Linked DNA regions of Pararoseomonas sp. SCSIO 73927. Each later gene encodes a partner of the first gene's protein in a complex. Links are inferred from orthologs where the notes say so. Each region holds a gene or a part of one and is shown on either strand. Other genes may lie near its edges.

Region 1 (14,939 bases):
GCGCGGGCCCCCGGGTCCGCCGCGTCCTCGACGGTGAGGTGGGCGGCGCCGCCCATGCCGTCGCTCACAGCGACCTCAGCACCGCCTCGATCTCGGCAGGCGTGCCGCAGGCGGTGGCGGTGGCCTCCGGCGCGTTCCGCTTCATCAGCCCCGTCAGCACCTTGCCCGAGCCGACCTCGATGAATCGGTCGCAGCCCATCGCGGTCATGGCCGCCACGCACTCGCGCCAGCGCACCGTGCCCGTGACCTGCCGCACCAGCAGGTCGCGGATCGTGCCGGGGTCCGTCGCCTTGGCGGCGGTCACGTTCGCCACCACCGGCACCAGCGGCGCGCGCGGCGGATCCCGCTCCAGCGCCTCGCCCATCGCATCGGCCGCCGGGGCCATCAGGGAGGAGTGAAAGGGCGCGGAGACGGGCAGCAGCATGGCGCGCTTCACCCCCTCGGCCTTCGCGAGCTCCACCGCCCGCTCCACCGCGGCCTTGTGGCCGGAGATCACCACCTGCCCGCCGCCATTGTCGTTGGCGGCCTCGACCACCTGCCGCTCCCCTGTCACCGGGTCCTCGGCCGCGCGCTCGCAGATGGCCCGCGCCTGCTCCATCTCGGCCCCCAGCAGCGCCGCCATGGCGCCCGTGCCCGCCGGCACCGCCTTCTGCATGGCCTCGCCCCGCAGCCGCAGCAGCCGCGCCGCCTGCGGCACATCGAAGGCCCGCACGGCCGCGAGCGCGCTGTACTCCCCGAGCGAGTGCCCGGCCACCAGCGCCACCTTGCCCTTGATATCGAAGCCGCCCTCGGCCTCCAGCACCCGCAGCACCGCCAGCGAGACGGCCATCAGCGCAGGCTGCGCGTTCGCCGTGAGGGTCAGCTCCTCCGCCGGCCCCTCGAACATCAGCCGGGTGAGGTTCTGGTGCAGCGTCTCGTCCACTGCCTCGAACACCTCGCGCGCGGGGGCGAAGGCGGCGGCGAGGTCCCGGCCCATGCCGACGGCCTGGCTGCCCTGGCCGGGAAAGACGAGCGCGAGGGCCATGGTGACGTGTTTCCTGCCTGTGGCCCAGCAGGGAACCGCTACCCCGCCGTGGCGCGGCGGGGTAGCGGCGGTGTCACGGCGCTGTCAACCGCAGCGCCGGCAGCGCGCCCTCTAGTAGCGGCCGCGGCCCACCCACACGCGGCGGCAGACCTCGCGGGTCACGCGCACCGGGCGGCCGAAGCGGTCCTGCCGGTACACCGTCCGCGGGCGGCAGCGGGTGACGTAGCGCACCTCCTGCAGCAGGTCAGAGGAGGTCTCGGCCAGCGGCCCGGCCAGCATCGGCGCGGCGGAAGCCGGCGCGGCCTGGGCGGGGGAGAGGACGGCGCCGCCGGCAACCAGGCCGGCCAGCAGGATGGAACGGGAAAGCCAGGACATCGTCGCAACCTCCATATCTCTGATCCGCCGGTCATCCGGCCGGATCGGCCCGGCACGAAGGCGGGGCAGCGGCAGAATGAAGGCGGCAGGTGACTTTACGTTTCAGGCCGGAAGTCCCGCGGCTCGCTCCTTTTAAATTACAATCCGGCAATCTAGGACGTCCCGTTCCAGAACAAGGCGTGCTTACGCTGCAACAGTCGGGTTTCACTGAGAACGACTCTCACACGCAATCTTGACCCGCTGTAACGCGGGAAACTAAGAGCGATTCTCATTACCAACTGAGCAAGGTTGCCCCGATGCGCCGCGTCTCCCCGGGAGGCCCGATGGCCCCCAGCACTGCCCTGGTCGCCAGCCTCAGCCTCGGCGCCGCGATGGCAGGGGGCGCCGCCCTCGCCCCCGCCTTCGCCCAGGGAACCATCCCCGGCGCTGCGCCCACCATTCCCGTCCCGGAAGTGGCCGTGACCGGCGCGGCCCCCGCGAACCAGCTCCAGGCCACCACGGGCAATCCTCGCCTCCCCAACTCCATCCAGGACACCCCGCAGACCATCAACGTGGTGCCGCAGGAGATCCTGCAGCAGCAGACCGTCACCACGCTGGAGCAGGCGCTGCGCAACGTCCCCGGCATCACTTCCACCATCGGCGAGGGCAATGGCGGCGTCTCGGGCGACCAGTTCCGCATCCGCGGCTTCTCCGCCCAGAACGACGTGCTGGTGGACGGGCTGCGCGACTTCGGCTCCTACTCGCGCGACGCCTTCACCTACGAGGACGTGCAGGTCCTGAAGGGCGCCTCCGGCTTCGCCCTCGGCACCAGCTCCATCGGCGGCGGCATCAACGTGAACAGCCGCCTGCCGACACTGGAGACCCGCTACTCCGGCGTGGCCACCGGCGGCATGGGGCCCTTCGCCCGCGGCACGCTCGACATCAACCAGCGCATCAGCGAGACGATCGCGGCGCGCATCAACGTCATGGGCCAGTCCAGCAGCGTGGTGGACCGCGACGACATCGACACGCGCCGCTGGGGCGTCGCCCCCTCCATCGCCTTCGGCCTCGGCACGCCGACCACCTTCTCGCTGGAATACCTGCACTACCGCGACCGCCACACGATCGACGGCGGCATGCCCATCGTCTTCAGCGGCCCCGGCGCCACCGGCCGCCCCGCCTCCGAGTACGGCGTGCGCCGCGCCAACTTTTACGGCATCGACAACGACCTGGACAACGTGACGGTGGACCGCGTCACCGGCCGCCTGTCCCACCGTTTCAGCAACTGGCTCACCGTCACCAACGACACGCGCTACACGCATGTGGACCGCTACACGGCACTGACCGCGGCCACCTGCGGCGGCCAGACCGCGACGGTGTCCTACTTCAACTCCTGCTCCGGGCAGTTCTTCCGCGGCCTGAACCCCACCCTCGCCTATGGCGGCGGCAGCAACGCGCCGTACCATCAGGTGAACGAGGGGATCCAGAACCTCACCACCGCCCTCGCCCGCTTCACCACCGGCCCCTTCCGGCACGAGCTGACGGCCGGCGTGGACATCGCGCACGAGACGGTGGACCGCACGGCCTACCCCTACTCCCCCACGCGCCCGAGCGTCACGCTGCTGAACCCCTGGACCAACAACGACCTGATGCTGAACACGGGCGCGGCCAACAACGTCCGGAACACGGAATCCACCAATCTCGGCCTGTTCCTGAACGAGCGCCTGTTCCTTTTGCCCACGCTCTCGGTCTATGGCGGCTTCCGCTGGACGAACTACGACTTCGACTACAAGGCCGGCGCGCCGGGTCTCGCGCCCTCCCAGAACGTCAGCGTGCGCGACAGCTTCTTCGACCCGCGCGCCGGCGTGGTCTGGGAGCCGACGCCGAGCCAGACCTACTACTACTCCTACTCCACCTCCACGACGCCGCCGGGCACCTTCTTCACGACCTTCCCGGCCGATGCGGGCAGCTTCAACAGCAACTTCGAGCCGACCCGGAACACCAATCACGAGATCGGCGCGAAGATCAGCCTTCTCGACCAGCGCCTGGGCCTGACCGCCGCACTCTTCCACTCCGAGCGCAACAACGCCCTGGCCCCCTCGGACACGGCGGTGGGCGAGTTCGTGGCCACCAATGACCGTCAGCGGATCCGCGGCGTGGAGCTGGGGATCACCGGCCGCATCACGCCGGAATGGAATATCCTGGCCAACTACACCTACCTGGACAGCAAGACGACGCGTTCCACCACCGCCACCAGCGTCGGCCGGCGCGTGCAGTACGTGCCGAAGCACTCTGCCTCGGTCTGGACGACCTACGACATCGCCCGCGACACGCCCTGGAACGTCACGGTCGGCGCCGGCATCGTCTATCGCAGCCAGGTCTTCGTGGACACGGCGAACACCGCGGAGGTGCCGGACAACTTCAGCCTGGACGCCCTGATCCAGCACCGCATCAACCAGAACCTGACGGTGCGCGTGAACGGCTACAACCTGACGGACCGCACCAACTACGAGGGCCTGTTCGGCAACCGCGCCGTGGTCGCCGGCGGCCGCACCGTGCTCGTCTCCCTCGCCGCCGACTTCTGACGGCGGGTATGCGGGGGCGGGATGCGCCCCCGCACATGACGCCGGGCGGCGGGAGTGGCACAAGGCCACCCCCGCCGCCCGCTCTCGTTTCCAAGCCCGGAGCGCCCCGATGCTCGTCCGCATCCCCCAGGTTCTGACGCCCGCCGAGGTCGCCCTCTGCCGGGAGCGCCTGGAGGCCGCCGCCTGGCAGGACGGCCGCGCCACCGCCGGCGAGCAATCCGCCAAGGTGAAGAACAACCTTCAGATCCCCGTGGACTCCCCCGTGGCTGGGGAACTGGGCGAGCTCGTCCTCCGCGCCCTCGGCCGCAGCCCGCTCTTCGCCACCGCCGCCCTGCCGCTGCGCGTGCTGCCGCCCATGTTCAACCGCTACGACCCCGGCATGACCTTCCGGCCGCACGTGGACAACGCCATCCGCGCCGTGCCCGGCACCGGCGGGCGTATCCGTGCCGATGTCTCCTCCACCCTCTTTCTCACCGAACCCGGCGACTACGACGGCGGCGAGCTGGTGGTGCAGGACACCTACGGCGAGCAAGCGGTGAAGCTCCCGGCCGGGGACATGGTTGTTTATCCCTCCACCTCCCTCCACCACGTGAACCCCGTGACGCGGGGCAGCCGCTGGGGCTCCTTCTTCTGGACCCAATCCATGGTGAAGGACGACGCCCAGCGCGCCTTACTCTACGAGATGGACATGGGGATCATCGCGCTCCGCCAGGACCTGCCGGACGACCACCCGGGCGTGCTCGCCATGACCTCCGGCTACCACAACCTCCTCCGCCGCTGGGTGGAGATCTGAGAGCCAGTCCGAGGGGCGAGCATACCTCGGCGCGCTCGCGCGTTTCCCTCTCCAGGCCCAGAAAGAACGGAGAGACCGATGAGCGACAACCATGACAGGTCGGGCCAGGACCACAGCGAGGACCAGAGCCCCGCGCCCGGCCCGGGCAGCGATACCCACACCAAGGGCGGCGCCCCGACCAACAAGGCCCATGAGGAGGCCGGGGACGGCAGCCTGGCCGGCTCGATCCCCGCCGGGCTGGGCTCCGAGGAGCTGCGGAAGCTGGCCGAGGGCGGCAAGACCGACGACGGCGGCACCGGCTGACCGCGCCGGGGACCACGCCCCCTTCAACCGGCTTGCCCCCGCCCGTCCACCCGGCTATACGCCCCCGCCACCCTGCCGGGCGCGAGGCATCGCGCGCGGCTATGCCCTTTTTCCGGCCCTCGCATCCCGCGTCGGCCTCCGGGGCTGAGACATCCGAAGGGAAACAGATGCCGCTGTATGAAACCGTGCTCATCGCGCGGAATGATCTGACTCAGGCGCAGGTCGAGGCCATCGCCGACCAGGTCGGCGAGATCGTCGGCGCCGCCGGCGGCGAGATCCGCAAGCGCGAGTACTGGGGCCTCCGCGGCCTCGCGTACAAGATCAAGAAGAACCGCAAGGCCCACTACATGCTGCTGGGCCTCGACTGCCCGGCCGAGGCCGAGAAGGAGACCGCGCGCCAGCTGGGCCTGCACGAGGACGTGCTGCGCCACATGACGCTGCGGATCGAGACGATTGACGACGCCCCCTCCGCCATCCTCGCCAAGCGCGGCGACGACCGTGAGCGCGACCGCGGCTTCCGCGGCCCCCGCCCGGCCGGCCGCTTCGGCTCCGGCCGCGGCCGCGAGCGCGGCGACGACCGCGAGGAGTTCCGCGCCCGCCCCCGCGACGACGCGGACGGCATGGGTGGCATGGGCGGCGAGGAGTAAGCCAAGATGTCCGACACGACCGACCTGACCCCCGCCGCGCGCCGCCCGGCCGTCGGCGCCCGCCGGCCCTTCTACCGCCGCCGCAAGTCCTGCCCCTTCTCCGGCCCGAACGCGCCGAAGATCGACTACAAGGACGTGCGCCTGCTCTCCCGCTTCCTGAGCGAGCGCGGCAAGATCGTGCCCTCCCGCATCACGGCGGTTTCCGCCAAGAAGCAGCGCGAGCTGGCGAACGCCATCAAGCGCGCCCGCTTCCTGGCGCTGCTGCCCTACGTCATCAACGACTGATCGGGGCATAGCACCATGATCAACGTCATCCTGATGCAGCGGGTCGAGAAGCTCGGCCAGATGGGCGACACCGTGAAGGTGAAGCCCGGCTACGCCCGCAACTTCCTCCTCCCCTCCGGCCGCGCCATCCGCGCGACCGAGACGAACCTCAAGAAGTTCGAGGCCGAGCGCGCCCAGCTCGAGGCCCTGAACATCAAGCGGCGCGAGGAGGCCGAGCGCGTGGCCGAGCGGATGGAGGGCCTGCAGGTCGTCCTGATCCGCTCCGCCGGCGAGAGCGGCGCGCTCTACGGCTCCGTCTCCGGCCGCGACATCGCGGACGCGGTGAAGGACGCCGGCCTGACGATCACCCGCGACCAGGTCGTCCTGGAGCAGCCGATCAAGTCCCTGGGCCTCACCACCGTCCGCGTGGCGCTGCACCCGGAGGTCTCGATCCCCGTGATCGTGAACGTCGCCCGCTCCCCGGAAGAGGCGGAGAAGCAGGCGCGCGGCGAGGACCTGCGGGCCGAGCAGGAGGCCGAGGAGGCCTCGCTCGAGGCCGAGCTGGCCGCCGAGCTCTCCGAGCTGGGCGCCGCCCGCGAGTAAGCGGCGCGCCACGGGCACGCCGGAAGGATGGCCGCCTCCGCAGGGGGGCGGCCATTCGCGTTTCCGGCACGTCGCGCCGGGGTTATCAGGCCGCGGTCCTGGCACCGGGCGGGGGCCCGTGGCGGCTTATCCACATGATCCACCGCCATCCACAGGACCCCGGGAAAGGTCGGAGGGGACGCGGCACGCGCCGGGGGCTAGACTGGACCCATGAACGCCTTCGACTCCCTCGTCCAGCCCGGGGCCGAGCCGTCCGGCAACGGGCTGCTGGGCCTCTCCCAGCGCCTGCCCCCCTCGAACATCGAGGCGGAGCAGGCCCTGCTGGGCGCGCTCCTGGCCAACAACAAGGCCTATGAGCGGGTTTCGGAGTTCCTGGCGGCGGAACACTTCGCCGACCCGATCCACGGCCGCATCTTCCACGCCGTTCAGCGCCGGATCGAGGCCGGGCAGCTCGCGGACGTGGTGACCCTGCGGGCGGAGTTCGAGCACTCCGGCCTGCTGGACGAGGTGGGCGGCCCCGCCTACCTGACGCAGCTCCTCACCGCCATGGTCGGCATCATCAACGCCGGCGAGTACGGCCGCGTCATCTTCGACTGCTTCCTGCGCCGCCAACTGGTGGACCTCGGCGAGGTGGTGGTGAACCGCGCCTTCGGGGCGGAGCCGGAGCTGGACGGCAAGGCCCAGCTCGAGGCGGCCGAGCAGGCCCTGTTCAACCTCGCCACCGACGGGTCCTCGGACGGCGGCATGGTTACCTTCGAGAAGGCCCTGGCCGAGGCGGTGAACCTCGCGGAGCGCGCCTTCTCCACCCCCGGCGGCGTCTCCGGCCTTTCCACGGGGCTGCGGGACGTGGACAGCAAGCTCGGCGGCCTGCACCCCTCGGACCTGCTGATCCTCGCGGGCCGCCCGGCCATGGGCAAGACGGCGCTGGCCGTGAAGATCGGCTTCGGCGCCGCCCAGGCCGTGATCCGGGAGGCGCGGGACAAGGATCCGAACGCCGTGGTGCGCGGCGGCGTCGCCATCTTCTCCCTGGAAATGAGCGCCGACCAGCTCGCCACCCGTATCCTGTCCGAGCAGTCCCGCGTCTCCGGCGACCGCATCCGCCGCGGCGACATCGCCCAGCGCGACTTCGACAAGTTCGTGGAGGTGAGCCGGGAGCTCTCCTCCATCCCCCTCTTCATCGACGACACCCCGGCCATCACCATCTCCGCCCTCCGCACCCGCTGCCGGCGGCTGATGCGGACCAAGGGGCTGAGCCTCATCATCGTGGACTACCTGCAGCTGATGCGCCCCGCCGCCGGAACCCGGCCGGAGAACCGCGTGCAGGAGATCAGCCAGATTACCCAGGGGCTGAAGGCCATCGCCAAGGAGCTGTCGGTCCCGGTGATCGCCCTCTCCCAGCTCTCCCGCCAAGTGGAGAGCCGCGAGGACAAGCGGCCGCAGCTCGCCGATCTCCGCGAATCCGGCTCGATCGAGCAGGACGCCGACGTGGTGATGTTCGTGTACCGCGACGAGTACTACCTCGCCCAGAAAATGCCGAAGGAGCTGAACTTCGACAACGGCGAGAAGTACACGGAAGCCCTGGACAAGTGGCAGAAAGACATGGAGATGGCCCACAACAAGGCCGAGCTCATCGTCTCCAAGCAGCGCCACGGCCCCACCGGCACCATCCGCCTCTTCTTCGAGGGCGAGTTCACCCGCTTCGGCGATCTCGACCAGACCCACGACCAGGACAACTATGAGTAAACCCCCGACTTGACCGCCACCGGGGCTGAACCCGCCGGCGTCCTGACCGTCGATCTCGATGCCGTCGCCGCCAACTGGCGCACCCTGCGGACCCTTCACGCGGAGGCCGGCGGCGGGAAGGTGGGCGCGGCGGTGAAGGCTGACGCCTACGGCCTGGGCGCCGCGGCCGTGGCCCCGGCCCTCGCTGCCGCCGGCTGCCGCCACTTCTTCGTCGCCGGCATCGCGGAGGGCATGGCGCTCCGCCCGGTCCTCGGCCCCGCGCCGATGATCGCCGTGCTGAACGGCTTCCCCCCCGGCGCCGATGGGGACGCCGCCCTCACCCCCGTGCTGAACAGCCCCGGCGACATCGCCGCATGGTCCGGCACCGGGCGGGGCGCCATCCTGCACCTGGACACGGGTATGGCGCGCCTCGGTCTCTCCCCCGCCGAGCTGGACGCGCTGGCGGAGGATCCCTCCCCCCTCCGGGGCCTGGACCTCCGCTACGTCATGACCCACCTGGCCTGCGCGGACGAGCCGGCCCACCTCATGAACGCCGCCCAGGCCGCCCGCTTCGCCGCCGCCCGCGCCCGCCTGCCCGGGGCGCCCTCCTCCTTCGCCAACTCCGCCGGCATCTTCCTCGGCCGGGACTTCGCCTCGGACCTCGCCCGGCCGGGCTGCGCGATCTACGGCCTCAACCCCACCCCGGGGCGTCCGAACCCCATGCGCCCTACCCTCCGCCTGGCCGCGCCCGTGCTGCAGGTGCGGGAGATCCCGGCCGGAACCCCCGTCGGCTACAGCGCGGCCTGGACGGCGCCTCGCCCCTCAAGGATCGCCACCGTTGCCGCGGGCTACGCCGATGGCTATCTCAGGTCCCTCTCCGGCCGGGCGATCGGCCGGCACAACTGGCAGGATGTGCCCTTGGTGGGCCGGATCTCCATGGACCTCTCCGCCTTCGACGTGACCGACCATCCCGCCATCGGCCCAGGCTCCATGATCGAGCTGATCGGCCCCGGCAACTCGCCGGACGACGTGGCCGCCCGCGCCGGCACCATCGGCTACGAGGTGCTGACCGCCCTCGGCGCCCGCTACCGCCGCGCCTACACCGCCGCGTGACCCCTCCCTCCCTCATGGCCCTCGCGCCGCTCGACTGGGTGGCGGCCCTCGGCCGCGCCGCCCTGGACCTGTGCCAGCGCACCGGCGCGGTCACCCTCTTCGCGCTCACGGCGCTGAGCCACCTGCTGCGCCCGCCCTTCCACCCCCGCCTCTTCCTGCGGGCCTTCCTGGATATCGCCTGGTTCTCCCTGCCCGTGGTGGGGCTGACCGCCCTGTTCACCGGCATGGTGCTGGCGCTGCAATCCTATTCCGGCTTCTCCCGCTTCGGGGCGGAAGGGGCCATCGCCAACGTCGTCGTCCTCTCCATCACGCGGGAGCTCGGCCCGGTGCTGGCGGGGCTGATGATCGCCGGGCGCATCGGCGCCGCCTTCGCGGCGGAGATCGGCACCATGCGCGTGACGGACCAGATCGACGCCCTCACCACCCTCTCCACCAACCCGATGAAGTACCTCGTCACCCCCCGCCTGCTGGCCGGCATTCTTGCCATGCCGCTGCTGGTGCTGGTGGCGGACATCCTCGGCGTCATGGGCGGCTACCTCATCGGCACCCTCAAGCTCGGCTTCTCCGGCCCCGCCTACCTCAAGGCCACGCTGGACTTCCTGCAGTGGATGGACGTGGTCAGCGGCCTGGCGAAGGCAGCGGTCTTCGGCTTCGTCGTGGCGCTGATGGGCACCTGGTGCGGCTACACCTCGCGCGGCGGCGCGCAGGGCGTGGGGGCGGCCACCACCACGGCCGTCGTCTCCTCCTCCATCCTCATCCTTGCCCTGGACTACGTGCTGACCGAGGCGTTCTTCGCCCGATGAGCAACATGCAGGTGCCGAAGATCCGGCTGCGCGGCCTGAAGAAGTCCTTCAACGGCAAGCCCGTGCTGGACGGCGTGGACCTGGACGTGATGCCCGGCCGCTCCATGGTCATCCTCGGCGGCTCCGGCACCGGCAAGTCCGTCACCATCAAGTGCATCCTCGGCCTGATCGACCCGGACGAGGGCACCATCGAGATCGACGGCCGGAACGTGCTGGCCATGTCCCGGCGGGAACGGGAGGCGGTGCTGGACCGGACCGGCATGCTCTTCCAGAACGGCGCCCTCTTCGACAGCCTGCCGGTCTGGGAGAACGTCTGCTTCAAGCTTCTCGCCCAGGGCCGCCTCCCCCGCGAGAAGGCCCGCCAGCGCGCGGTGGAGGCGCTGGTGGATGTCGGCCTCGGCATGGGCGTGGGGGAACTCTACCCCGCCTCCCTCTCGGGGGGCATGCAGAAGCGCGTGGCCCTCGCCCGCGCCATTGCCTCCCAGCCCGAGATCATCTTCTTCGACGAGCCGACCACAGGGCTGGACCCCATTATGGGCGCGGTGATCGACGGGCTGATCGTGGACTGCGTGAAGCGCCTGGGCGCCACCGCCGTGACCATCACCCATGACATGGCCAGCGCCCGCCGCATCGGCGACGACGCGGCGATGCTGCACAAGGGCCGCATCGTCTGGACCGGCCCGGCCTCCGCCCTGGGCGAGACGGGAAACCCCCTGGTGGACCAGTTCGCCCGCGGGGAGCGCGAGGGGCCGATCGCGATGGAACTGCGGAAGTAGGCCGCCGGCCGGTGGTCGTGGGGATCAAGGCTGACGGCACCGCCCGCCCCTCGGTCGGGACGTGCCGGAGCTGAAGCCGGACGCGAGGCCACCTTGGGCAGCGGTCTCGTCGACAATGGCGTGAGCGGGCACAAGCACCGGAAGCCGGATCCTGATCCTGGCGCCGGCTGAGCTCGATCTACTCCTCGGGCTGCCTCGGCAACCGGGGGCGTGCGGGCCGGGAATCGATGACAGGACGCGTGCCGTTCGCCCGAGCATCCGCCTCCAGCGCCCCGACGGCCCGCCAGACTTCCCCCATCGCTTGGTGGGCGCCATCCTTGGCGGCACTCCGGGCCCGCTCAGTCAGCAGCTCCTCGCGCTGTTCCAGGGCGGCGACCCTCTTTTCCATCTCCTCCAGGCGGGCCGCCATCTCCTTGATGGACGTCCCATGCTTCCCCTGGGTGACGAAAAGCTCTTCGACCTTGCGCGCGAGGGCCCACAGCTTCCCCGCCGTGTCGAAGAAGCCCACTGGCTAGGAGGCCTGGATACCGAGCTTGCGCAGGACCTGATCGGCCTGCTCGCTGTTCTCGCGGGACCGCTGATCGAGGCGGCTCATCATGGCATCCCATTCCCGCTTGCTCGGGACAGACCGCAAGTGCCGGGAGGCAGGAGCCCCCGCGCTCTTGGCTGTGTAGGTCTGACCGGCGTCAGCGGCAGCCGTCGTCCTCTTGTACAAACCCCTGAATGTCTTCCGCATGAAGACCCCTTTACGCCTGCAGGGGGCGGCCTCGCCCCAACAGCGCCGTGACACCTCATGAGGGTATCACCGGCCTCCCTGACAAGTCACGGTGACAAGTCACGGTGACTTGTCAGGGAGCCAAGGCCGGTTGCGGGCAATGGGCCGGACCCGTCCTCTCTCCGGCCACGAACTGCCCCCGCAGGATCAGCTTGTCGGCGACCCGCCGGACGGCGCCTGCACCTGCGCCCGCACCCGTTCAACCGGCAGCGGGATGAACTTCTTCTCGTCCCCCGGCACGGTGCCGAAGCGCCCCGCGCGCCAATCGTCCTTCGCCTGCTCGATCCGCTCGCGGGAGGAGGAGACGAAGTTCCAGAACAGGAAGCGCGGCCCGTCCATCGCGGCGCCGCCCAGCATCAGCAGCCGCGCGCCCTGCGGCCCCGCCGTGATGGCAAGTCCCTCGCCCGCGCGGAACACCAGCATCCGCCCGGCCTCGAAGCGGTCGCCGGCGATCTCCACCGTGCCCTCCACCACGTAGGCGCCGCGCTCCTCGTGTTCCGGCAGGGGCAGCGAGGCGCCGGGGGCCATCACCGCATCCGCGTAGAACAGCTCCGAGGAGGTGACGACGGGCGAGCGCGCGCCCCAGCCCGTGCCCGCGATCAGACGCAGCCGCAGGCCCCGTTCCTCGATGACGGGCAGGGTAGCGGCGGGGTGGTGCGCGAAACCCGGCATCGCCTCCTCCTGCGCGCGCGGCAGCGCCACCCAGGACTGGATGCCGTAGAGCGGGTTGGGGTGGCCCCGCCGCGCCTCGGCCGTGCGCTCGGAGTGGGCGATGCCGCGCCCGGCCGTCATCCAGTTCACGTCGCCCGGCCGGATCGGCAGGTCGCTGCCCAGCGTGTCCCGGTGCTGAATCTCGCCCTCGAACAGGTAGGTGACGGTGGAGAGGCCGATATGCGGGTGCGGCCGCACGTCCAGCCCCTGCCCGGTCAGGAACTCACCCGGCCCCATCTGGTCGAAGAAGATGAAGGGGCCGACCATCTGCCGCCCCTTCGCGGGCAGGGCGCGGCGCACCTCGAAGCCGCCGATGTCGTGCGTGCGGGGCAGGATCACCTGCCCTACCGGCCCCGCGCCGCACTCGGGCATCAGCCCTGTCGGATCGCCATCGACGCTCATCGGGAACCCTCCGCCGGTTCCATCCTGGCACGGCAGGGTGCGGGCGGTCACGCCATGCGATCGGCGCAGCCAAGCCAAGCGTTCCGGCGAGGCGGGACTTAAGCGGCCGCGAGGGTCACCGGCCTCTCGCCGGTGCGCTCCCGGTCCTCCGCCGGCGGGGGGTCCGGCGGGCTGGGTCCTGCCTCGTCCCGGGTGGAAGCCTGTCCCGCGCGCCGCCTCTCCGACCAGTCGGCCGCTTGCGCCCGCTCCAGCCGGTTCACTAAGTCCTGGTACTCGGCCCGCTCCTCCAGCGAGAAGGTTGGCTCCGCCGCCGCCCGGCGCATCGCCCGCAGCGCAGCGAGGCCTTCCGAGCGCAGCCGCTCCGGAGATCCGAGAAGAGCTTCCACCACCTCCCGCTTCCGCGCGCGCGCGTCCGGAAGGTTAGGCGAGCGCCGTGCACCCTGTCCCATCAACCCTCGAGTCCGTTCATGTAAATGTCACCGAAGAAGGCCCGTGCGGGTAGAAAGTTTCGATAGACAAAAGATAGCGGATGTCAGCGAAATTTACCGTTGTATGCTGGGGGCACCGCCTTGACGTTCGCGGAACGGATGACACGTCTGAAGAAACCAACTGCATCTCGGGAGGCCAGAATGGCGGAGAGCAGGCCCTCTTGGCTCGACGATACCCCGGAAGGTCTCGACGAGATTCTGGAGGAGTTGGTCGCGTGCTTCAATGAACGCGACTTGTCCAGGGCTCTCCTCCGCGCCGTCGGGCTGGTCCTGATCCAGAGAATCGCGCCACCGGACGAGGTAGCGGCGCGAACGGCCCAGTGGCAGGAGCGCTGGCGCGAGACGGTCCGGCTCGAGCAGCAGCCGTTCCACCGGCAGCTCTGAGGCAGGCCTTCGGCGCCACCTCGCGCCCGACGGGTGAGGCGTCGAGCCCGTTCCGGGCGCCACCCCGCGGGCCGGGCGGGCCACGGCGCCCCTTCCCGACCGCACACCCTGGACGGTCCCCGAAGCCGTGGGGGCGCCCTTCCCCTCCGCCCTTTAGGCCCTAGCCGTCGGCGGTGATGCCCAGCCGCCGGATCAGCCCGGCCCAGCGCTGCCGCTCCGCCGCGGTCAGCTCCGTGAAGGCCTGGGAGGTGGAGGCGACCACCTCGAACCCCGCCCCTTCCAGCACGCCGCGCACCCGCGGCTCCGTCAGCGCCGTCCGCGTCTCGGCCGAGAGCCGCGCGGCCACGCCCGCGGGCGTCGTGGACGGGGCGACCAGCCCGATCCAGGCGTAGCTCGCCGCGTCCGGCACCCCCGCCTCGGCCAGGGTGGGCACCTCGGGCAGCCTCGCCAGGCGCACATCCGCCGTCACGGCCAGGGCGCGCGCCCTGCCGTCCTGCACCTGCGGGATGATGCCGGCCGCGATCTGGATCATCGCCTGGATGCGCCCGGCGACGAGGTCCAGCGTCGCCTCGGGGAAGCCGCGATAGGGCACGTGGACCAGGTCGATCCCCAGCCGCGCTTTCAGCTCCTCCATCGCCAGGTGCCCGGCCGAGCCGGGGCCGACGGAGCCGAAGCTCATCGTCCCCGGATTCGCCTTGGCGTGGGCGACGAAGGAGGCGAGATCCCGCGCCGGCACGGAAGGATGCACGACCAGCAGCTGCGCCCCGCGCACGAGCTGCGAAAGGTAGGTGAGGTCCGCCGCCGGATCGTAGGGCAGGCGCGCGTAGAGGGCGGGGGCGGTTACCAACGGCCCGTTGATGCTCACCCCGATCGTGTGCCCGTCCCGCGCCTTGGCGATCAGGTCCGTGCCGAGATTGCCGCCGGCGCCGGAGCGGTTGTCCACCACGAAAGGCTGGCCGAAGGCCTCCGAGAGGTGTGGCACCAGGGCCCGCGCCGCCGTGTCCGGCGTGCCGCCCGGCGGGAAGGGCACGATCACCCGCACGGGGCGCGTGGGCCAGGGCTCCTGGGCGTGGGCATCGGGCGCGCGGGCGGCGGGCGCGAGCGCCGCCAGCGCCGCGCCGCCGAGGAGGGCGCGCCGGGTGGGTGCGGTGCGATCAGGGTTCATCTCGTTCTCCTCCCGCCGGAGGGGTGT
Region 2 (15,091 bases), 4.8 Mb from region 1 along the record:
CCTCGCCCACGTCCCGCACGGCAATGCCCTCGGCGATCGTCGGGCCGCCGACGGAGACGGGCTGGCCCGCCAGGCGCTGCGCCATCGCCGGATAGCCCTCCACCTCCACCCCGTAGATGCGGAGGTTCGGGTTCATCTCCAGCGCGGCCGCGGCGCAGCCGGCCAGCAGGCCGCCGCCGCCGACGGGGAAGATGAGGGTGTCGAGGGCCGGGGCGTCCTCCAGCATCTCGATCGCCATCGTGCCCTGGCCCGCGATCACGCCAGGATCGTCGTAGGGATGAATGAAGGTCAGCCCCTCGCGCAGGGCCAGCGCATGGGCGTGGGCCGCGGCCTCGGCCAGGGTCTCCCCGTGCAGCACCACCGTGGCACCCCAGCTCTCCGTCCGCACCACCTTCGTCGCCGGGGTGAAGCGCGGCATGACGATGGTGGCGCGGATGCCCAGCAGGCTGGCGTGGCGCGCCACCGCCTGGGCGTGGTTGCCGGCGGACATGGCGATCACGCCCGTCGCTTTCTCCCGCGCCGTCAGCAGCGCCAGGCGGTTCGCCGCGCCCCGCTCCTTGAAGGCGCCGGTGGCCTGGAGGTTGTCGAGCTTCAGCCAGACGTCGCAGCCCGTCGCACGGCCCACGGAAGGGGCCGGGATGGTGGGCGTGCGCATCACGGCGCCGCGGATCCGCTCCGCCGCCGCGCGCACATCGGCGAGCGTGATGGCCGGCGCCACCGGGGCGTCCGCGGCGGCGCTCAGCACGGCCGGCTCAGAAGGCGACCTTGGTGATCTCGACGGAGCGGGCCCCGCCCGGCGCCGGGACCTCGACGCTGTCCCCCACCTTGCGCCCGAGCAGGGCCTTGGCGAGGGGCGAGGAGATGGAGATCGACCCGTTCTTCATGTCCGCCTCGTAGGCGCCGACGATGCGGTAGGTCTTCTCGTCCTCCGTCTCCTCGTCGACGATCGTGACGCGGGCGCCGAAGCGCACCTGGTCGCCGGACATCTTGGAGACGTCGATCACCTCGACGGAGGGGATCACCCCTTCCAGGTCGGCGATACGGCCCTCGATGAAGGACTGCTTCTCGCGCGCCGCGTGGTACTCGGCGTTCTCCGAGAGGTCGCCATGGGCGCGGGCCTCGGCGATGGCGCGGATCACGGCCGGACGCTCCTCGGCGCGCAGGACGCGCAGCTCGTCCTCGAGACGGGCGAGGCCCTCGGCGGTCATCGGGAACTTCTGCATGGGCGGGTTTCCCCCGGGACTGGCGGTCACGTCTCACGAATCCGGCCCCGCACCCCTTCAGGGCACCGGGCCGGCCTAGATGCGGCCGCCGCGCCCCCAGCCCTCGCAGGAGCATGGGGACGCGGCGGCTGAAACGCTTGGGGCGGGTGCCGGCCTTTCGGCCGGTCCCGCCCCTTGTCGGGTGGGGCCCTCTCGGACCCTACGAGAACGAAGGCTGAAAATACGCCTGGAGCGGCGCCACATCAAGAGTGCCCGCCCGGAGCGCCGCGATGGCGTGCACCGCCGCCCGGGCACCCGCGACGGTTGTGTAGTGGGGAACGCCCTGGGTGAGGGCCCCGCGGCGGATGTCGAAGCTATCGGAAACGGAGCGCCCGCCACCGGTGGTGTTGATCACCAGCTGGATCTCGCCGGACTTGATGGCGTCCACGCAGTTCGGCCGGCCCTCCAGCACCTTGTTCACCACGCGAACGGCCAGCCCCGCCTCCCGCAGCCGCGCCGCGGTGCCGCGGGTGGCCATGATGTCGAAGCCCATCTCCGCCAGGCGCCGGGCGAGCGAGACGGCCGCCGCCTTGTCCGTGTCCTTCACCGAGACGAAGGCGGTGCCCTTCTCCGGCAGCTTCACCCCCGCGCCCATCTGGGATTTGAGGAAGGCCCGCTCGAAGGAGAGGTCGAGGCCCATCACCTCGCCGGTGGACTTCATCTCCGGGCCCAGCAGCACATCGACGCCAGGGAAACGGTTGAAGGGGAAGACCGCCTCCTTCACCGCGACGTGGCGGTTGATCAGGCTGTCATCCAGCCGGAACTCCGCCAGCTTCGCGCCGGCCATCACGCGGGCGCCGATCTTCGCCACCGGCACGCCGGTCGCTTTCGCCACGAAGGGCACGGTGCGGGAGGCGCGGGGGTTCACCTCCAGCACGAAGATCTCGCCGTCCTTGACGGCGTACTGCACGTTCATCAGGCCCTTCACCTTCAGGGCCCGGGCCATGGCCTCGGTCTCGGCCTTCAGCTCCGTGATGATGGCGGGCGGCAGGGAGTAGGGGGGCAGGGAGCAGGCAGAGTCGCCGGAATGGATGCCGGCCTCCTCGATGTGCTCCATCACCCCGGCCACGTAGACCTCGCCATCGCCGTCGGCGATGCAGTCCACGTCCACCTCGATCGCGTCCTGCAGATATTGGTCGATCAGGATGGGGTTCTCGCCCGAGACCTTCACCGCCTCCTTGCCGAAGCGGAGCAGCTGTTCGTGGTTGTGCGCGATCTCCATCGCCCGGCCGCCGAGCACGTAGGAGGGGCGCACCACCACGGGGTAGCCGATGCGCTCCGCCTCCTTCTCCGCCTCCTCCAGGTTGCGGGCGATGCCGTTCTGCGGCTGCTTCAGCCCGAGGCCCTGGAGCATCTGCTGGAAGCGCTCCCGGTCCTCCGCGATGTCGATGGCCTCGGCCGAGGTGCCGAGGATGGGGATCCCCGCCTTGTCCAGCGCCTGGGAGAGCTTCAGCGGGGTCTGCCCGCCGTACTGCACGATGCAGCCCAGCAGCGTGCCGCGCTCCTGCTCCTTGCGGATCAGGGCGATCACGTCCTCGCCCGTCAGCGGCTCGAAGTAGAGGCGGTCCGACGTGTCGTAGTCGGTGGAGACGGTCTCCGGGTTGCAGTTGACCATGATGGTCTCGAACCCGGCCTCGCGCAGCGCGTAGGCGGCGTGGACGCAGCAGTAGTCGAACTCGATGCCCTGGCCGATCCGGTTCGGGCCGCCGCCGAGGATCACCACCTTCTGCCGGTCCGTCGGATCGCTCTCGCAGACCGGGGTGCCGAAGCCGCCCTCATAGGTGGAGTACATGTAGGGGGTGGAGGAGGCGAACTCCGCCGCGCAGGTGTCGATGCGCTTGTAAACGGGGTTCACGCCCAGCCGCTCGCGCCGCACCTGCACCTCCGGCTCGTGCAGCCCGGCCAGCTTCGCCAGCCGCTTGTCGGAGAAGCCCATGGCCTTCAGCCGGCGGAAGCCGGTGGCATCGGTGGGCAGGCCGTTCTCGATCACGCCGGCCTCGGCGCGCACGATCTTCTCGGCTTCCCGGATGAACCAGGGGTCGAACTTGCAGGCGTTGTGGATGGTCTCGACCGACAGGCCCGCACGCAGCGCCTGGGCCACCGTCAGGATCCGGTCCGGCGTCGGCGTGGCGAGCGCGCCGATCATCGCCTCCTCGGAGCCGTCGCCGGGAATGGCGATCTCGTCCAGGCCGGAAAGCCCCGTCTCCAGCCCGCGCAGGCCCTTCTGCAGCGCCTCCGCAAAGGAGCGGCCGATGGCCATGGTCTCGCCCACGGACTTCATCGCGGTGGTCAGCGTCGCGGGGGTGCCCGGGAACTTCTCGAAGGTGAAGCGGGGGATCTTCACCACCACGTAGTCGATCGTCGGCTCGAAGGCGGCCGGGGTGGTCTTGGTGATGTCGTTCGCCAGCTCGTCCAGCGTGTAGCCCACCGCCAGCTTCGCCGCGATCTTGGCGATCGGGAAGCCGGTGGCCTTGGAGGCGAGCGCGGAGGAGCGGGAGACGCGCGGGTTCATCTCGATGACGACCATGCGGCCATCCACCGGGTTGATGCCGAACTGCACGTTGGAGCCGCCGGTATCCACGCCGATCTCGCGCAGGCAGGCGATGCTGGCATCGCGCATGCGCTGGTATTCCTTGTCCGTCAGCGTCAGCGCCGGCGCGATCGTCACGCTGTCGCCGGTATGGACGCCCATCGGGTCCAGGTTCTCGATGGAGCAGACGATGATGCAGTTGTCCGCGCTGTCGCGGACCACCTCCATTTCGAACTCCTTCCAGCCGAGCACGCTCTCCTCGATCAGCACCTCGGTCGTCATGGAGGCGTCGAGGCCGGCGGCCACGATCTGCTCGAACTCCTCGCGATTATAGGCGATGCCGCCGCCCGTGCCGCCGAGCGTGAAGCTCGGCCGGATGACGCAGGGCAGCTTCACCATCTCCAGCGCCGCGCGCGCCTCCTCCATGGAGTGCGCGATGCCGGAGCGCGGGCTCTCGATGCCGATCTTCGTCATGGCATCGCGGAACTTCAGCCGGTCCTCGGCCTTGTCGATCACCTCGGCCTTGGCGCCGATCAGCTCGCAGCCGTACTTCGCCAGCACGCCCGCCTCGGCCAGCTTCAGCGCGGTATTCAGCGCGGTCTGCCCGCCCATGGTCGGCAGGATGGCGTCCGGCCGCTCCTTGGCGATGATCTTCTCCACCACCTCGGTGGTGATCGGCTCGATGTAGGTGGCGTCGGCCAGCTCCGGGTCCGTCATAATCGTGGCGGGGTTGGAGTTCACCAGGATCACCCGGTAGCCCTCAGCGCGCAGCGCCTTGCAGGCCTGGGCGCCGGAATAGTCGAACTCGCAGGCCTGGCCGATGATGATCGGGCCGGCGCCGATGATCATGATGGACTGGATGTCGGTGCGCTTGGGCATGGGCGTCTCGTTCAGCGAGAGGTCGGGGCGGCGGGCGGGGCCGCGCCGGGCAGGTCGCGCAGCAGCAGGACCGCCACCGGCGCATGGGCGATGAGCAGGGCGCCGGCCACGGCGGCCGGGTCCGATGAGGGCGCGAGTTCGGCGAGCGGGTGCCACCCGTCCCACCAGGCCCAGCCGTGCAGGGCGAGCGAACCGGTCAGGGCCGCGGCGACGCGCAGGGCCGGGGTGAGGAAGAGCTTGATGGCCCAGCGGAAGAGCAGCGTCGTGGCCGCCGCGGCGGCCGCGAAGAGCAGGTAGGAGAAGGCGAAGAGATAGATCGCCTGCACGATCGTCAGGTTCAGGATCAGCGCCAGCACGCCGATCATGGCGACGGCGCCGGCGAGCAGCTGCGGCGTCATCGCGCCCTCCCCAGGAACGGCCTGCCGATCAGGAACAGCACCGCGTGAACCCCGGCCCAGAGGGCGGCGGCCAGGGCGCGGCCCCCTTGCCGGTCGTCGTCGGCGAAGAACACGATCCCGCCGAGCGCCACGAAGGAGATCGCAATCCCGCCCAGCCACGCCCTGTCGCGCGGCTGGCCCACGCGGGTCAGCGTCCACCAGGCCAGCAGGGAGAGGGGGAGGGCGAGGACCAGCAGGCGGATCATGCGCGTCGATCCGTCGCCAGCTTCACGGCCAGCAGGGCCAGCGCCCCGCCCAGCACCCAGCGCTGCACGGCCAGCCAGGCCGGGCGGGTGGAGAGGAACCGCGCCACGCCGCCGGCACCGCCCACCAGAAGCGCGTCGAACACCGTGCAGATGGCGATCTGCACCGCGCCGAGCACGAGGCCCTGGGTGAAGAGGCTGCCCCGCGCCGGGTCCATGAAGGCCGGCAGCACGGCGACGTAGAACAGCGCCACCTTCGGGTTCAGCGCCGCCGTCGCGAAACCGAGGATGAAGAGGCGCCGCCCGCTCTCCGCCGGGATGGGCCGCGGGGAGAACAGTGCCTGCCCGCCCGGCCGCAGGCTCCCCCAGGCCAGCCAGCCGAGATAGGCCGCGCCGCCCAGCCGCATGGCGTCGTAGGCATAGGGCACGGCCAGCAACGCCGCCGTCACGCCCAGCGCCGCGCCGAGCATGATGACGAGGCTGCCGGTCTGGCACCCGATCAGCGACAGCATCCCCGCCCGTGTTCCCTGGGTCAGCGTGCGCGACACCAGGTAGAACAGGTTCGGCCCCGGCGTGATCGCCAGGCCGACCGAGAGCGCCGCGAAGGCGAGGAGGGAGGCGAGGGACGGCAAGTCAGCCCGCCTTCACCCGGTCGATCATGTCGGTGAAGCGGTGGAACAGGTGGTGGCTGTCGCTCGGCCCCGGCGAGGCCTCCGGATGATACTGCACGGAGAAGGCGTTGCGCCCCTCGCAGGAAATGCCCTCGTTGGACCCGTCGAAGAGGCTGACATGCGTGACCTTCACGCCCTCGGGCAGCGACTTGTCGTCCACCGCGAAGCCGTGGTTCTGGCTGGTGATCTCCACCTTCCCAGTCGCGAGGTCCTTAACCGGCTGGTTCGCGCCCCGGTGGCCGCGGTCCAGCTTGTAGGTCTTCGCGCCCAGCGCAAGGGCGAGGAGCTGGTGGCCCAGGCAGATGCCGAAGACCGGCTTGCCTGCGTCCAGCACGCCCCGGATCGCCGGCACCGCGTACTCGCCCGTCGCCGCCGGGTCTCCGGGGCCGTTGGAGAGGAACACGCCGTCCGGCCCGTGGCGCAGGATTTCCTCCGCCGTCGCGGTGGCGGGCACCACCGTCACGTCGCAGCCCGCATCGGCCAGGCAGCGCAGGATGTTGCGCTTGGCGCCGTAATCCACCGCCACGACCTTGTGCTTCGGCGCCGTCTCCTTCGCGTAGCCCTGGCCCCAGGCCCAGAGCCCGCCATCCCAGCGGTAGGACTGGGTGCAGGAGACCTGCTTCGCCAGGTCCATCCCCTCCAGCCCCGGCCAGCCCGCTGCCTCCGCCCGCAGCGCAGGCAGGTCGAAGACCCCGTCCGGGGCGTGGCAGATCACGCCGTTCGGCGCGCCGGCTTCGCGGATGAGGGTGGTGAGCGCCCGGGTGTCCACGCCGGAGATGCCGGGCAGGCCGTTGCTCTTCAGCCAGTCATCCAGGTCCCGCGTGGCGCGGTAGTTGGAGGGCTCCGTGATGTCCGCCTTCACCACCAGCCCGAGCGCGGCGGCGGTGGTCGCCTCCGTGTCCTCGGCGTTGGCGCCGACATTGCCGATATGGGGGAAGGTGAAGGTGATGATCTGCCCGGCGTAAGAGGGATCGGTCAGCGTCTCCTGGTAGCCGGTCATGCCCGTGTTGAAGCAGACCTCGCCGACCTTCTTGCCGGCGGCCCCGAAGCCGTGGCCCCAGATCACCTTGCCGTTTCCCAGCACGAGGCAGGCCGTCGCCCCCTCGGGCACGGTGTCGGCGTTGGCGTCCGGGGCAGGGGTGGCGGCAGGGCTCATCTCGGGCTCCGGGGCGGGGTTGGTTTCGGCGCGGGGAAGATCTGCAAGAGAGAGGCCGGTGGCGGCCAGCACCGCCGTCCAGTGGCGCGGCGGGATGGCGCGGGCCTGGCGCCACTTCCGGATCGCCTCTGTGCCCACGCCGCAATGCGCCGCCGCGGCGCTGGCGCCCCCCATGAGGGTGAGAATCTGCTCGACCGTCCGCATGCCACCCTTATGTGGGAAATTTTTTCCCAATGGAAGAGCGGCCCGCCTGGCGGCCTGGGAAGTCTCTTCCCAACCGCTTGCATGGCCCTCCAGGCCGATCCGATCTACACCGCGCCCCCGAGATCAGGAGAACCCGCAATGAGCCTGCGCGCCCGCTTCACCGAAGAATTGAAGGCTTCCATGCGCGCCGGCGACGCGGCCCGCACCTCCGCCATCCGGATGATCACCGCCAAGCTGAAGGACGCGGACATCGCCTCCCGTCCCAGCGGGGTGGACCAGATTGGGGACGAGGCGATCACCTCCATGCTCCGCGGCATGGTGAAGAGCCGGCGGGAGAGCGTGGAGATGTACCGGCAGGGCAACCGCCCGGAGCTGGCGGAGAAGGAGGAGGCGGAAATCGCGGTGATCGAGTCCTTCCTGCCCCAGCAGATGGACGAGGCCGCCATGGAGGCCGCCGTGAAGGAGGCCGTGGCCGAGACCGGCGCGGCTTCGATCAAGGAGATGGGCAAGGTGATGGCGGCGCTGAAGGCGAAGCACGCCGCGGTGCTGGACATGGCCAAGGCCGGGCCGATGGTGAAGGCGGCGCTGGGGGGCTGAGGGCTGGCTGCTGGGAGGATGTAGCCGGAGAGGATACAAGGAAGGGGAGACATGCCCCTTCCCCCCAACTTCCTGGACGAGCTGCGCGCCCGCACCCCCCTGCCGCCGCTGATCGGGCGGAAGGTCAAGCTCACCCGCAACGGGCGCCAGTGGAAGGGATGCTGCCCCTTCCACAACGAGAAGACTCCCTCCTTCTACGTCTATGACGACCACTACCACTGCTTCGGCTGCGGCCAGCACGGCGACGCCATCGGCTTTACCATGGGCACCGAGGGCCTGCCCTTCCGGGAGGCGGTGGAGCGCCTGGCGCACGAGGCCGGGCTGGAGGTGCCGAAGGAGTCCCCCCGTCAGGCCGCGCGAGAGGCCAAGGCCAGGACCCTTCACGACGTTCTCGCCGCCGCCGCCGAGCAGATGCAGCGCCAGCTCCGCGCGCCGGAGGGCCGCGAGGGCCTGGACTATCTCCGCCGCCGCGGCCTGACGGACGAGACGATCGAGCGCTTCGGCCTCGGCTGGTCCGGCGCCGGCCGGGGTGCCCTGACCGCCGCCCTCAAGCCCTTGGGCATCGAGCCCCGGCAGCTGGCCGAAGCCGGGCTGGTGAAGCCAGCGGAGGGGCGGGAGGGGACCTACAACGACTTCTTCTACAACCGCGTGATGTTCCCCATCCGGGACCGGCGCGGCCGCATCGTCTCCTTCGGCGGCCGCATCCTGGGCGACGGCCAGCCGAAATACCTGAACGGGCCGGAGACGGAGGTCTTCGCCAAGCGCCGCACCCTCTACGGACTGGACCTGGCGCGGGAGGCGGTGTTCCGCGGCCAGGCCGACCTGATCGTGGCCGAGGGCTACATGGACGTCATCGCCCTGCACCAGGCGGGTTTCACGGGCGCGGTGGCCCCGCTCGGCACGGCCCTGACACCGGAGCAGATGGAGGAGATCTGGAAGGTCACGCCGGAGCCGATCCTCTGCCTGGACGCCGATGCGGCGGGCCTCCGCGCCGCTGCCCGCTCCGCCGAGATGGTCCTGCCCCTGCTCGGCACGGAGCGGACCCTGCACTTCGCCACCGTCGAGAGCGGCAAGGACCCGGACGAGCTGATCCGCGCCAAGGGCCCGGCCGCCTTCGAGGCGGTGCTGAAGGCGAAGAAGCCCCTTTCGGTCGCCCTCTACGACCTGATGGCCGATGGCCGCCCCCTCGGCACGCCGGAAGGGAGGGCGGCCTTCCGCAACGACCTCGTCGCGGCGGCAGGGCAGATTCCCGACAAATCCCTGGCCGCCGAGTACCGCAGCGCCCTGCTGGACCGCTTCTTCCAGAGCACCCGCCGCCCGCGGGAGGCGCGCCCGGCCCCCGGTTCCTTCTCCCCGGACGGTAGCAGGGGCGGCGGCAGGGGCGGCGCCCGGCCGGGCTTCCGCCCGCCGCCGCGCCTGCCCCCCCGCACGGTGCCGGAGCAGGAGGCCACCCGGAAGGAGCAGGCCCGCTGCCTGCTCGGCATCACCCTCGCTCATCCCTGGCTGCTGAACGAGGTGGAGGAGGCCTTCGCCCTGCTGGAACTCCCCCACGGCCACCCCGCCGCCCTCCAGGCGGCCCTGCTGGCCTGGCACGCCGGGCTCGTCCTCACGGAAGCGTCAGAAGCCGGGCCGGGCTCGCTTGACTCGGCCGAACTCGTCTCCCACTTGCACGAGACCGGCCTCGACGAGGCCCGGGCCTGGGTGATTCGCGCGACCGGTCTCCCGCGGGAGGCCGGGCCGGAGGCCCAGCCCGGGGAAGCCCTCGCGGGGTGGTGGCATTTCTTCGGCTTCCTGCGGGGCGAGGGCGCGCTGGTCGAGGACCTGGAAGAGGCAAGGCGGGAGTTGGAAGCGGGGAACCCCGCCGCCCAGGCCCGCGTCGTCAGCCTCTCTCGGACCCTGCGCGCCTATCGCAGCGGCGAGACCGGGCTGGAGGATGGCGCCGAGGGCGCCAGCGCATAGGGTAGGGAAGCTTCGTTCCGGTGGCGGTGGAAACCGCCGGCCGGCATCTGGATCCGTGGCGGGAGATTGGCATGGCGACGAAGGTGGCGAACGGCACGGAGACGGCTGAGCACCGCGACGAGGCGGTGGAGGGCGCGCTGCTCGACAGCCTCCTGGCCTCCGTCAAGAAGCTCATGGCGAAGGGCAAGGAGCGTGGGTACATCACCTACGACGAGTTCAACGCCGCGCTTCCCCAGGGCCAGGTCTCCTCGGAGCAGATCGAGGACACCATGGCCCTCTTCTCCGAGATGGGCATCAACCTCGTTGAGGCTGAGGAGAGCGCCGACGAGGACGGCGAGAAGAAGGCCGCGCCGAAGGCCGAGGGCGAGGAAGAAGGCGAGGAGGGCAAGGAGGGGTCTGAGGACGAGGAGAGCGGCGGCAACGTCGACGAGAACTCCCTCGGCCGCACCGACGACCCGGTCCGGATGTACCTGCGGGAGATGGGCAGCGTCGAGCTGCTCTCCCGCGAGGGCGAGATCGCCATCGCCAAGCGCATCGAGGCCGGGCGCGACATGATGATCGGCGGGCTCTGCGAGAGCCCGCTGACCTTCCGCGCCATCATCGGCTGGCACGAGGCGGTGGTGGCCGGCAAGCTGCTGCTGCGCGACGTGATCGACCTGGAGGCGACGAACAACGCCGACATGCCGGACGGCCCGCCGCCGGAGGCCGAGGAGTTCGAGGAGGGCGAGGAGGGCGAGGGCGTCGGCCTGTCCCTCTCCGCCCTGGAGGAGAAGCTGAAGCCGGAGGCGCTGGCCGCCTTCGAGGCGATCGAGGCCGCCTACGCCCGGCTGGAGAAGATGTCCTCCAAGCGGATGGAGGCCTACACCTCGGGCGGCGAGCTCGCGGGCAAGTCCGAGAAGTCCTACGAGAAGCAGCGCCAGGAGCTGGTCGCCCTCGTCCAGAAGGTCCACCTCCACAACAACCGGATCGAGGAGCTGGTCGACCAGATCAAGGGCCTCTACCGCCGCATGGTGGGCTTCGAGGGCCAGATCCTGCGCCTGGCGGAGAGCCACAAGGTCAAGCGCGCCGAGTTCCTGGAGCAGTGGGCCGGGGCCGAGATGGACCCGACCTGGTTCGACCGCCTGGGCAAGCTGAAGGGTAAGGCCTGGCAGGCCTTCGTCGCGAACAGCCGCGACGACGCGGAGACCATCCGCTCCGAGATCGGCAAGGTGGCGGCCATGACCGGCCTGCCGGTGGCCGAGTACAAGCGCGTTTACCAGACCGTGTCCCGCGGCGAGCGCGACATGACCCAGGCGAAGAAGGAGATGATCGAGGCCAACCTGCGCCTCGTGATCTCCATCGCCAAGAAGTACACGAACCGCGGCCTGCAGTTCCTGGACCTGATCCAGGAGGGCAACATCGGGCTGATGAAGGCGGTGGACAAGTTTGAGTACCGCCGCGGCTACAAGTTCAGCACCTACGCGACGTGGTGGATCCGGCAGGCGATCACCCGCTCCATCGCGGACCAGGCGCGCACCATCCGCATCCCCGTCCATATGATCGAGACGATCAACAAGCTGGTGCGCACCAGCCGCCAGATGCTGCACGAGATCGGGCGGGAGCCGCAGCCGGAGGAGCTGGCCGAGAAGCTCGGCATGCCGCTGGAGAAGGTCCGCAAGGTCCTGAAGATCGCGAAGGAGCCGATCTCCCTCGAGACGCCGATCGGCGATGAGGAGGACAGCCACCTCGGCGACTTCATCGAGGACAAGGCGGCCATCATCCCGCTGGACGCCGCCATCCAGTCCAACCTGCGCGAGGCGACCACCCGCGTGCTGTCCAGCCTCACCCCCCGCGAGGAGCGCGTGCTGCGGATGCGCTTCGGCATCGGCATGAACACCGACCACACGCTGGAGGAGGTGGGGCAGCAGTTCAACGTGACCCGCGAGCGCATCCGCCAGATCGAGGCAAAGGCGCTGCGGAAGCTGAAGCACCCGACGCGGTCGCGAAAGCTCCGGTCCTTCCTGGACAACTGAGGTGTCCGCGGCCCCCGATCCCCTGAACCGGGTCACGACCATCCCGGTCCAGGTTGAGGTGACCTTCCTGCGGATGGAGAACCCGCCGGCGGACGCGCCGGCGGCCCTGCCGCCCGATGCCGGCGTGATCCACGTGCCCGGCTGCAGCGTGGCCTTCTACCGCTACCTCTACAACACGGTGGGGCGCGACTGGTGCTGGTGGCTGCGCCGCACCGTGCCGGACGCGAAGATCGAGGCCATCCTGCGCGACCCGGCCGTGTCCATCCACGTCCTCTACCGCGGCGGGGAGCCGGCGGGGTTCTACGAGCTGGAGCGGCGCTGGGACGGCACCACCAACCTCTCCTATTTCGGCCTCATGCCGCAGGCCATCGGGCAGCACATGGGCCGCGCCTTCCTCCGCCACGCCATCGATACGGCCTGGGACGGTGCTTGCAACCTCATGACGGTGAACACCTGCACGGCGGACCACCCGCGCGCCCTGCCGAATTACGTCGCGGCCGGGTTCCGCGCGGTGCGGCGGGTGCGGGAGGAATGGCCGGTGCCGAGCAACCTCGGCCTGCGCCTGCCCGCGCCGCCGCGGGGCTGACGGCCGGGGGCCAGAAGGGCTGTCCCGGCGTCTCTCGGGGGGAAGGGAGAGGGCCGGTGGCCGAGGACGGACCGGATTTCAGGGCGAAGCAGCGGGACGCCGGCGACGGCCCGCCCGGCGCGACGGCCGCCTTTCCCTATGACCGCATGACGGTGGAGCGGTTCCGCGAGGCCTTCCCGCAGGCGCGGTGGCGCGAGGATCTCGGCGCCTGGTTCGTGCCGGGCACCCGGGCGGAACGGCGGCTGACGGCCTGGATGGGCCGGGAATGGACGGGCGTGCTGGCCTATGCCGACGAGCGCGGCCGGGACGCCTTCACCTTCGAGCCGATCGAGAGTCCCTACCTGGAGGCCGCCGATGCGCTGGTGGTCCGGACACCGTATTCCCGGGCTGTCATCGCCGAGCTGCGGGAGGTGCCCTGGGCCCGCTGGGACCCGGCCTCCAGGGCGTGGCAGGTGCCGTTCCGGTCGTTGGAGGCTCTGCGCCGCCACTGGCCGGCCATCGAGGCCGCGGCCCGACAGGCGGAGCCCGAGGAACGGCGGAAGCGCCGGGAGGCCCGCGCCACCGCCCCGGAAGATGGAGAGAGGCGGGCCGAGGCCGCCGAGCGTCGCCGGAAGCGGTATCCCGTGCCGGAGCAGGCCCTGCCGCCGACGGACCGTGTCCTGATGACCCATGTCGGGAGCGTGGTGTTCGAGGCCGTCACGGGCGAGCCCGTCGAGCCCGCGCTCGCCGCCCGCTTCTACCCTGCCGTCGCTGCCGCCCCCGCGGCGCTGGTCTGGGCGTCCTGGCGCAGGCCGGAGCATGAGGAGCTGGTCCGCGCCTGGCCGGCCCGGACGCCGCCCGGCCCCGACGAGCTGGCGCGCGGCTGGTGGCAGCCGACGATCGAGGTGCTGCGGGAAGAGCGCCGCGGGGCGGCATCCCGGGAGCGGGCCCGGGCGACGCGCCGGTCGAGGTAAGGGGCCGGGCAGGGGGATTAAGCGGCTTCCGGCCCCGGCCATCGCGCCGGGACCTGCGGCTCCCCTGCGGCTCCGTGATCAATCGGCCCGCGGGTGGGCCCGCCGCCAGGTTTCCAGCAGCCCCGCCTGATCCACCGCCGTGTAGCGCTGGGTGGTGGAGAGGCTGGCATGGCCCAGCAGCTCCTGGATGGCGCGCAGGTCGGCCCCACCGCCCAGCAGGTGGGTGGCGAAGGAGTGGCGCAGCGCGTGGGGCGTGGCGTGCTCCGGCAACCCCGTGGCGCGGCGCAGGTCCTGCAGCGCCCGCTGCGCCACGGTGGCCGCCAGCCGCCCGCCCTTGGCGCCGGTGAAGAGCGGGTCGTTCGGCCCCGCGGCGCCGCGGTGGCGCAGCCATTCCGCCATCGCGGCCTCCACCGCCGGCAGAACGGGCACCACCCGCTCCTTCCGCCCCTTGCCCATCACGCGAAGCCCCTGGCCCGCGCGCGGCGCATCGCGCATGTCCAGCGCCAGGGCTTCCGAGATGCGAAGGCCGCAGCCGTAGAGCAGGGTGAAGAGGGCCTGGTTCCGCGCCGCCAGCGCCGGACTGTCCTCGAAGCTGTCGGTGGTGGCGGTGCGCGCCTGGGATTCCGTCAGGGCGCGCGGCACGGGCGGCTTGCGGCGCGGGCCCGTCAGCCCGCCCAGCGGCAGCGGCTCCAGCCCGTGCCGGCGGACGAGGAAGCGCAGGAAGGTCTTGATCGCCGAGAGCTGCCGCGCGCGGGAGGCGTTGCCGATCCCCTCGGACGCGCGATGGGCGAGGAAGGCGCGCAGGTCGGCCAGGCGCAGCGCGGCTAGGTCCGGTTCTCCGCCCTGATGGACCGTGAGGAAGGCCAGCAGGTCCGAGACATCGCGGCCATAGGCCTCCACCGTCTCCGGGCTGGCCCGGCGCTCGCCGGAGAGCCAGTCGAGGAAGGCGTTCCGCGCGGGAAAGGCCGCGATCACGGCCGGACGTCCAGCGCTTGGTTCAGGGCGTGGGCGAGCGCATGGGCCAGCAGGCGCAGCGGAGCGGTGGCGCCGCGCAGCGGCAGCCGCCCCGCCTCCCGCGCGCCGAGCACCAGCAGCCGGGGGCGGGCCCCCGGCAGGCGGGCCAGGGCGTCGCGGGCGATCAACGGGTGCGCCTCCCCGTGCAGGGCGGCGTCCGCGGGGGCTTCGCGCAGCAGCACCTCGCGCCCGGCCATGATCCCCGCCACGGCGCCGCAGGGCAGGTGCCGGATGCCGGGGGAGGGGGGTCCTTCGGCGGCCAGTGCGGCGCCCTCCAGCCCCAGCAGTGCCGGCCACTCGGCGGAGACCACGGCGATCGGGTCGGGCGCGCCGATCAGCGCCGTCACGGCCGTGGCGGCGCGCAGCGTCAGGTCCTGCCCGGCCCGGGCGGCCTCCGCCACCGCACCCGTCTCGGCGCGGGCGGCGCCCAGCAGCGCCTCCATGTGGTCGGCCAGGGTCTCGCCGTGGACGCGGACCGGGGGGTGCAGGGCGCGGTACAGGGCCGGCCGCTCCGCCAGGAAGCCGGGATTCGCGGCAAGGTAGGCCGCGACGCGCGCCGCCTCCTCGTCGGCGGGCCCAGTGGAGGGCCCGTCGGGCGGGCGGCCGGGCTGGGGGGAGGAGCGGATCA

The links.
Region 2: the proteins of VQH23_RS02700 (region 1) and dnaG are in contact, whole or in part, in a crystal structure (PDB 2R6A), measured with the Geobacillus stearothermophilus proteins. The link is inferred for Pararoseomonas sp. SCSIO 73927 from one-to-one orthologs. Residues at the interface, in WP_033016901.1 of Geobacillus stearothermophilus: Ser13, Glu15, Ala16, Gln18, Glu91, Leu92, Asp94, Ala95, Val96, Pro97, Thr98, Ala99, Ala100, Asn101, Tyr104, Tyr105, Ile108; in WP_049624496.1 of Geobacillus stearothermophilus: Lys456, Leu457, Leu458, Pro459, Ala460, Asn463, Ala464, Leu467, Leu535, Leu536, Ile537, Ala538, Gln544, Glu545, Asp548, Tyr549, His552.

The regions. Positions count from the first base shown.
Region 1 is NZ_CP146232.1:551,772-566,710, forward strand. What follows is about bases 6,204-9,049. They hold VQH23_RS02700 (replicative DNA helicase), read left to right. Parts: upstream 6,204-6,783; coding sequence 6,784-8,316; downstream 8,317-9,049. Other genes in these bases: rplI (50S ribosomal protein L9), read left to right, coding at 6,204-6,573; alr (alanine racemase), read left to right, coding at 8,326-9,049. Also shown: VQH23_RS02655 (GNAT family N-acetyltransferase), read right to left, coding at 1-68; fabD (ACP S-malonyltransferase), read right to left, coding at 65-1,024; VQH23_RS02665 (hypothetical protein), read right to left, coding at 1,136-1,399; VQH23_RS02670 (TonB-dependent siderophore receptor), read left to right, coding at 1,723-3,963; VQH23_RS02675 (Fe2+-dependent dioxygenase), read left to right, coding at 4,073-4,756; VQH23_RS02680 (hypothetical protein), read left to right, coding at 4,835-5,059; rpsF (30S ribosomal protein S6), read left to right, coding at 5,227-5,706; rpsR (30S ribosomal protein S18), read left to right, coding at 5,713-5,991; more of rplI, read left to right, coding at 6,007-6,203; more of alr, read left to right, coding at 9,050-9,408; VQH23_RS02710 (ABC transporter permease), read left to right, coding at 9,423-10,211; VQH23_RS02715 (ATP-binding cassette domain-containing protein), read left to right, coding at 10,208-10,987; VQH23_RS02720 (hypothetical protein), read right to left, coding at 11,166-11,495; VQH23_RS02725 (pirin family protein), read right to left, coding at 11,910-12,875; VQH23_RS02730 (hypothetical protein), read right to left, coding at 12,974-13,261; VQH23_RS02735 (hypothetical protein), read left to right, coding at 13,505-13,747; VQH23_RS02740 (tripartite tricarboxylate transporter substrate binding protein), read right to left, coding at 13,908-14,912. UniProt on the Escherichia coli protein: The main replicative DNA helicase, it participates in initiation and elongation during chromosome replication. Travels ahead of the DNA replisome, separating dsDNA into templates for DNA synthesis.
Region 2 is NZ_CP146232.1:5,400,642-5,415,732, reverse strand. The notes cover bases 7,447-10,444. They hold dnaG (DNA primase), read left to right. Parts: upstream 7,447-7,990; coding sequence 7,991-9,898; downstream 9,899-10,444. Other genes in these bases: rpoD (RNA polymerase sigma factor RpoD), read left to right, coding at 9,970-10,444; VQH23_RS25555 (GatB/YqeY domain-containing protein), read left to right, coding at 7,481-7,939. In the rest of the region: VQH23_RS25590 (threonine ammonia-lyase), read right to left, coding at 1-745; transcription elongation factor GreA, read right to left, coding at 753-1,223; carB (carbamoyl-phosphate synthase large subunit), read right to left, coding at 1,423-4,671; VQH23_RS25575 (hypothetical protein), read right to left, coding at 4,683-5,069; VQH23_RS25570 (hypothetical protein), read right to left, coding at 5,066-5,314; VQH23_RS25565 (LysE family translocator), read right to left, coding at 5,311-5,943; carA (glutamine-hydrolyzing carbamoyl-phosphate synthase small subunit), read right to left, coding at 5,945-7,342; more of rpoD, read left to right, coding at 10,445-11,910; VQH23_RS25540 (GNAT family N-acetyltransferase), read left to right, coding at 11,912-12,496; VQH23_RS25535 (hypothetical protein), read left to right, coding at 12,553-13,449; VQH23_RS25530 (tyrosine recombinase XerC), read right to left, coding at 13,528-14,421; VQH23_RS25525 (hypothetical protein), read right to left, coding at 14,421-15,091. UniProt on the Escherichia coli protein: RNA polymerase that catalyzes the synthesis of short RNA molecules used as primers for DNA polymerase during DNA replication.